One region of the Streptomyces sp. NPDC048349 genome, then DNA from elsewhere that is predicted to be linked to it. Evidence: riboswitches for the same ligand, from Rfam matches in the RefSeq annotation. Region 1 holds a riboswitch; the other holds the start of a gene.

Evidence for each region. A riboswitch is a leader RNA that binds a small molecule or an ion and turns the genes downstream of it on or off. The one in region 1 is predicted to bind ZMP and ZTP.
Region 2: it holds a riboswitch for ZMP and ZTP, as region 1 does, so the genes downstream of both, glyA (serine hydroxymethyltransferase) here and AB0D44_RS17895 (bifunctional 5,10-methylenetetrahydrofolate dehydrogenase/5,10-methenyltetrahydrofolate cyclohydrolase) in region 1, are expected to answer to the same signal.

Annotation. Positions count from the first base shown of each region.
Region 1 is NZ_JBEZLA010000029.1:74,222-77,611, reverse strand. It holds gene AB0D44_RS17905 (RNA polymerase sigma factor) at 1-757, opposite strand, end outside; gene AB0D44_RS17900 (methyltransferase domain-containing protein) at 972-1,733, opposite strand; ZMP/ZTP riboswitch at 1,797-1,891, shown strand; gene AB0D44_RS17895 (bifunctional 5,10-methylenetetrahydrofolate dehydrogenase/5,10-methenyltetrahydrofolate cyclohydrolase) at 1,952-2,797, shown strand; gene AB0D44_RS17890 (DUF6545 domain-containing protein) at 2,917-3,390, opposite strand, start outside.
Region 2 is NZ_JBEZLA010000038.1:13,640-17,029, forward strand. It holds gene AB0D44_RS21090 (glutathionylspermidine synthase family protein) at 1-495, shown strand, start outside; gene rocD (ornithine--oxo-acid transaminase) at 595-1,797, opposite strand; ZMP/ZTP riboswitch at 1,907-1,997, shown strand; gene glyA (serine hydroxymethyltransferase) at 2,032-3,300, shown strand.

The DNA of each region.
Region 1 (3,390 bases):
CGAGCTCGACCTCCTGCTCGGCGTTGAGGAGCGGCACCTTGCCGATGAGCTTGAGGTAGTCCTTGACGGGGTCGGCGGTGGCACCGGCCACCATGACCGTCTGCGCCGGGGCGTCGTCCTCGTCGTCGTCGGACAGGACGAAGCCCTGGGCGCCGCCGGTCTTGGGGGACTCCTCCTCGGCCTCGTCGACGAGGTCCTCGGCTGCCCAGTCCTCGCCCTCGACCACGGGGGTCTCGGCCTCGTCGGCGTCCTTGGCGCTGGTCTTCTTGGCGGCCGTCTTCTTGGTGGCGGTCTTCTTCGCGGCGGTCGCGGTCTTCTTGACCGTCCGCTTCTTCGGCTCGGCGGCGGCCTCGGCCGTCACCTCGTCCTCGGCGGCCGACGGAGCGGATATCGCCGCCGCGGTGGCCGGGGGAGCGGCGGCCGCGGTCTTGCGCGCGCCGATGGGGCGGGGCGCCGCGGCGGCCTTCTTGGCCACCGTGCGGGCGGGGGCGGCGGCTGCCTTGCGGGGCTTCTTCGCAGCCGTCTTGGTGGCGGGGGCGGCGCTGACGTGGAGGGCGACACCCTCCTCGTCCAGGACCTGGTTCAGGCTGCGCAGGACCCGCTTCCACTGGTCCACCGGGATGCGGCCGGCCTCGAAGGCCTGGCGCACGTCGTCACCGTTGATGTGACCCTGCTCGCGGCCGCGCTCGACGAGCGCGACGAGGGCCTCCGATTCGGCGATCTCCGGAGGGAACGTACGGGACGGGCTGAGCGACACAAGGAGCCTCTCGTTGCGAACAGATAGGGGTGGGCGGGACATCATCGCGCGAACTCGGGAAACAGACCCGAGGGGGGTCTGTATTCCGGGGCCGCGCGATGACACCTGTCGGTTCATCGCATGCCCGAGTCGATTCGTTACGCGCTGAATTGAGTGACCTGCGCCACGCTGTGGCCGCGCAACCTGACCGGAGCAGATCCGTCCGCCTCGTCCGTCAGCCCGTTTTGCGGGCTTCGATGAGGAAGCGGGCGGTGTGCGCGACGAACGGGCCTTCGCGTTCGATCCGTTCGTGCAGCTCGCGCAACCGGTCCCGGTACCGCCCGACCGTGAAGCCGGGCACCATCCAGATCACCTTCCGGAGAAAGTAGATCACGGCTCCGATGTCGTGGAACTCCGTGCGCAGCCGTTCCGCGCGCAGATCGACGACTTCCAGGCCGGCTTTCGTGGCGTCCGCCACAGCGTCGTCGGGGTGCCGGGCGCGCCGGATCTCCTCCGGCTGCGGGCCGAGGAAGTACTCGACGAGCTCGAAGACGCTCGCCGGACCGACCTGCTGGGAGAGGTAGCAGCCGCCCGGCCGCAGGACCCGCGCGATCTCCTCCCACCAGACGGTCACCGGGTGCCGGCTGGCGACCAGCTCGAAGGCCTCGTCCCCGAAGGGCAGCGGCGGCTCGTCGGCGTCGGCGACCACCACCGCGCCGAGCGGGTGCAGGAGCCGGGTCGCCCGCTCGATGTTCGGCGGCCAGGACTCGGTGGCCGCCGTCAGCCGGGGCAGCGGGCCCGCGCCCGCCAGTACCTCGCCGCCGCCGGTCTGGATGTCCAGCGCGGACCCCACCCGGGCCAGGCGCTCGGCGAGCAGCCGCTGGTAGCCCCAGGACGGGCGCTGCTCGACGGCCCGGCCGTCGAGCCAGGAGAAGTCCCAGCCGTCCACCGAGACGGCCTCGGCCTCGGCGACGAGGTGGTCGAAAGTGCGTGTCATGTCTGGATCGTCCCAGGTCGGGCCCCGGCCAACCACCGGATATGCCGGCCGTCGACTACAGTGGACGCGGGCCGTGACTGGCGTTCGGGTGGATCACCACCGGGGAGCGGCCCGGCGTACGTCCCGTACGCCGACTGCCGCGCGCCTGGGCGAACCGCGATCCGCAGCGACGTTCAGGAGACCCCGTGACGACTGCCCAGACTGCCTCTGCCCGGCTGATGGACGGCACCGCCCTCGCCCGCCGCATCTCGGAGCAGACCGCCGTGCACGCGGCCAAGCTCACCGAGCGCACCGGCACCGCGCCCTGCCTCGCGACCGTGCTGGTCGGCGAGGACCCCGCCTCCGTCACCTACGTGCGCATGAAGCAGAACCGTTGCGCCAAGGCCGGGATCACCTCCCGCCACGTGGAGCTGCCGGCCGAGACCACCACCGGGGAACTGGTCGCCACCCTCACCGCCCTCTCCGAGGACCCGGAGATCAGCGGCATCCTGCTCCAGCACCCCGTCCCGCACCACATCGACGAGCGGGCCGCCTTCGAGGCCATCGCCCCCGGCAAGGACGTCGACGGGGTCACCATGCACTCCTTCGCCGCCATGGGCTTCGGACTGCCGGGCTTCGTCTCCTGCACCCCGGGCGGCATCATGCGCCTGCTCGCCGCCTATGACGTGGACCTCACCGGCAAGCACGCCGTGGTCGTCGGCCGCAGCGCGATCCTCGGCAAGCCGGCCGGGATGCTGCTGCTGGAGCAGAACGCCACCGTCACCTACTGCCACTCCCGCACCCGCGACCTCTCCTCGATCGTGCGCCAGGCCGACGTGCTGGTCGCCGCCGTGGGCAAGGCCGAGTTCATCCGCGGCGAGGACATCAAGCCGGGCGCGGTGGTCCTGGACGCCGGCTACAACGAGGGCAACGTCGGCGACGTGCACTTCGAGTCGGCCGCCGCCCGCGCCTCGCTGATCACGCCCGTACCCGGCGGCGTCGGCCCGATGACCATCGCCGTACTCCTCGAGCAGACCGTCCAGGCCGCCGCCGCGCAGGCCGGACTCGCCCTCGCGGACCTCTGACCCCTCCGCACCGCCTTCCGCACGGCGAGCGCCCCGGGCCCTCGGGCCCGGGGTGTTGTGTTACCCGTTACCCCCGGTAGCGGACCGAAGGACGAGCACCGCCCCGGAGGCCGGCCGGCTCAGGCCCCCGAGGCGGCCGCCTCCCGGGCCGCCGCGACGATGGGGGAGGCGCCGAACTCCCGGGCCAGGGCGTCCAGCGGGCCGCTTTCCAGCCGGCAGGGGTCGGGGTGGACACCCTGCGCGCAGGCCGCCCGGCGCCGGCAGGCAGCCGCCAGCATGGCGGCGTCGGCGATCACGGCGGCCCGGTCCTCGGCCAGGCCCTGCCCCCGCGCCGCCTCGTACGCCGTACGCCGCACGGCGGGGTCGAACCACGAGGCCAGCGCCAGGATGCCGTCGTCGATGACGGACTCGCGGTGGACGAGGCGGATCCCGACCGGCGACCACCAGGCCAGCGGCACGGTCCGGACCCGGCCGGCGGCGGACCCGCGCAGGGCCTTCCACAGCGGACGCAGCCGCCGGTACCGGCCGAAGTCCTGCCAGGCCGCCGACCCGCCGACCAGCGGAACGATGAACCCCGCACCGATCATCAGAGC
Region 2 (3,390 bases), on a different contig from region 1:
CGCAGCTGCTTCAAGCTCTACCCGTGGGAGTGGCTGGCCACCGACCAGTTCGGCCCCCAGGTCCTCGGCACCTACGACCACGGCGGCGGCTCCGGCACCACCTGCTGGATCGAGCCGCTGTGGAAGATGCTGCTGTCCAACAAGGCGCTGCTCGCCATCCTGTGGGAGCTCTTCCCGGAGCACCCGAACCTGCTGCCCGCCTACCTCGACGGCCCGCGCGAGCTGGCCGCGGAGGGCGGTTACGCCGCCAAACCGCTGCTGGGCCGGGAGGGCGCCGGCGTCACCCTCCACGAACCCGGCGGTGAGCCGTTCACGGCCCGGGACGACGAGAAGTACTGCTTCCAGGGCCTGGCCCCGCTGCCCGACTTCGACGGCAACCGGGTGGTGCTCGGCGCGTGGGTCGTCGAGGACGAGGCGGCGGGACTGGGCATCCGCGAATCGGCGGGGCCGGTCACGGACGAGTACGCCCGCTTCCTGCCCCACGTCATCCTCTAGTGCTCCGACCGGTTTCCGGTCAGAGCACTGGACACCCCCGGCCGGGCCCAGGGGGCCGGGTGGGGTCCTGCCCGGCAGGGGCCGGTCAGGCGCGGCCGGTCAGGCGAGGACCGACCTGAGCTGCTCCAGCCCCCAGTCCAGGTCCTCCTTGCTGATCACCAGCGGCGGGGCGATCCGGATCGTCGAGCCGTGGGTGTCCTTCACCAGCACGCCCCGTTCCATCAGCTTCTCGGAGATCTCCCGTCCGGTCCCGCGGGACGGGTCGATGTCCACGCCCGCCCACAGCCCCCGTCCCCGTACGGCGGTCACCGCGCCCCCGCCGACCAGCAGGCCCAGCTCCCGGTGCAGGTGGTCGCCGAGCTCGGTGGCGCGCTGCTGGTACTCGCCGGTCTTGAGCATCGCGATGACCTCCAGGCCGACGGCGCAGGCCAGCGGGTTCCCGCCGAAGGTCGAGCCGTGCTCGCCCGGCCGGAACACCCCGAGCACGTCCCGGTCGGCGACCACGGCCGAGACGGGGACCACGCCGCCGCCGAGCGCCTTGCCGAGGACGTACACGTCGGGGACGACCCCCTCGTGCTCGCAGGCGAACGTCCTGCCGGTGCGGCCCAGCCCCGACTGGATCTCGTCCGCCATGAACAGGACGTTCCGCTCGCGCGTGAGCTCCCGTACGCCGCTCAGGTACCCGGCGGGCGGTACCAGCACCCCCGCCTCGCCCTGGATCGGCTCCAGCAGGACGGCGACCGTGTTCTCGGTGACGGCGTGGGCCAGCGCGGTGAGGTCGCCGTACGGGACGATCTCGAAGCCCGGCGTGTACGGGCCGAAGTGGTCGCGGGCCTCGTGGTCCGTGGAGAAGGAGACGATGGTCGTCGTCCGGCCGTGGAAGTTGTCGGCGGCGACCACGATCTTCGCGTGGCCGTCCGGGACGCCCTTGACCTCGTACCCCCACTTGCGGGCGGTCTTCACGGCCGTTTCCACGGCCTCCGCCCCCGTGTTCATGGGCAGCACCATCTCCTTGCCGCACAGCGAGGCGAGTTCGGTGCAGAAGTCGGCGAAGCGGTCGTGGAAGAAGGCGCGCGAGGTGAGCGTGACCCGCTCCAGCTGCGCGCGGGCGGCGTCGAGCAGACGGCGGTTGCCGTGCCCGAAGTTGAGCGCCGAGTAACCGGCGAGCATGTCCAGGTACCGGCGGCCCTCCACGTCCGTCATCCACGCGCCGTCCGCGGACGCGACGACGACGGGCAGCGGGTGGTAGTTGTGCGCGCTGTGCGCTTCGGCGGAGCGGATGGCATCAGCAGTTGTCGACACGGGGTCTCCGATCGTCCGTCAGGCCTGTGACGAGGGTGGCGTCACTGTCCATCCTCGCTCGCGAACGGGACGGAGAAACCTTTCTTGCGGCGCGCCCGCTAAGGTGGTCGGTACGCACGGCGACTGGCGTACGGAGAACGAACTCCGGGGGAGTCGTGCGCGCTCGACCGCAGACAGGGCCGCTCGCCTGGGCCTCGCGGGGTACCGATCACATCGACCCCGGAGGAGCCCGCCGTGTCCGCGAGCCGCCATCCCGCCCTGTCCGCGACCGACCCCGAGCTGGCGTCCTTCGTCGCGGCGGAGGAAACCCTGCAGGCCGAGACCCTGCGCCTGATCCCCAGCGAGAACTACGTGTCCGCGGCCGTCCTCGAGGCGTCCGGCACGGTGTTGCAGAACAAGTACAGCGAGGGCTACCCGGGCCGCCGCTACTACGAGGGCCAGCAGAACATCGACCGCGTCGAGGCGCTGGCCGTCGAGCGGGCGAAGGGCCTGTTCGGGGTGGACCACGCCAACGTCCAGCCGTACTCGGGTTCGCCCGCGAACCTGGCCGTCTACCTGGCCTTCGCCGAGCCGGGCGACACGGTGATGGGCATGGCGCTGCCGATGGGCGGGCACCTGACGCACGGCTGGGGCGTGTCGGCGACGGGCTCCTGGTTCCGGGGCGTGCAGTACGGGGTCCGGCCCGGCACCGGGCTCATCGACTACGACGCGGTGCGCGACCTGGCCCTGGCGGAGCGGCCGAAGATCATCTTCTGCGGGGGTACGGCCCTGCCGCGCACGATCGACTTCGCGGCGTTCGCGTCGATCGCCGAGGAGGCGGGCTCGGTCCTGGTCGCGGACGTGGCGCACATCGCGGGCCTGATCGCGGGCGGGGCGCACCCGTCCCCGGCGGGCCACGTGGACGTGATCTCGACGACCACGCACAAGACGCTGCGCGGGCCGCGGGGCGCGATGCTGATGTGCCGGGAGGAGCACGCGAAGGCCATCGACAAGGCCGTGTTCCCGGGGCTCCAGGGCGGGCCGCACAACCAGACGACGGCCGGCATCGCGGTGGCGCTGCATGAGGCGGCGCAGCCGTCCTTCACGGCGTACGCCCACGCGGTCGTGGCGAACGCCAAGGCCCTGGCGGAGGCCCTGCTGGAGCGGGGCTTCGACCTGGTGTCGGGCGGTACGGACAACCACCTGATCCTGATCGACCTCACCGGCAAGGACGTGCCGGGCAAGGTGGCGGCGAAGGCGCTGGACCGGGCGGGGATCGTGGTGAACTACAACACGGTGCCGTTCGACCCGCGCAAGCCGTTCGACCCGTCGGGGATCCGGATTGGCACGCCGTCGCTGACGTCGCGGGGGCTGGGGGTCGGGCACATGCCGCAGGTCGCGGAGTGGATCGCGCGGGCGGTCGGGGCGGCGGCGAAGGCGGACGAGGCTGCGCTGGCGGGGGTCCGCGCGGAGGTCGCGACCCTGATGGCCGCCCACCCGGCCCCGGGCCTCCCCCTGTCCTGACCGGGGCTCCGCCCCGCCCCCCCCCGGTTCGGGGCTTCGCCCCGTACCCCGCGCCTCAATCGCCGGCGGGGCTGGATTGTCTCCTGCCGT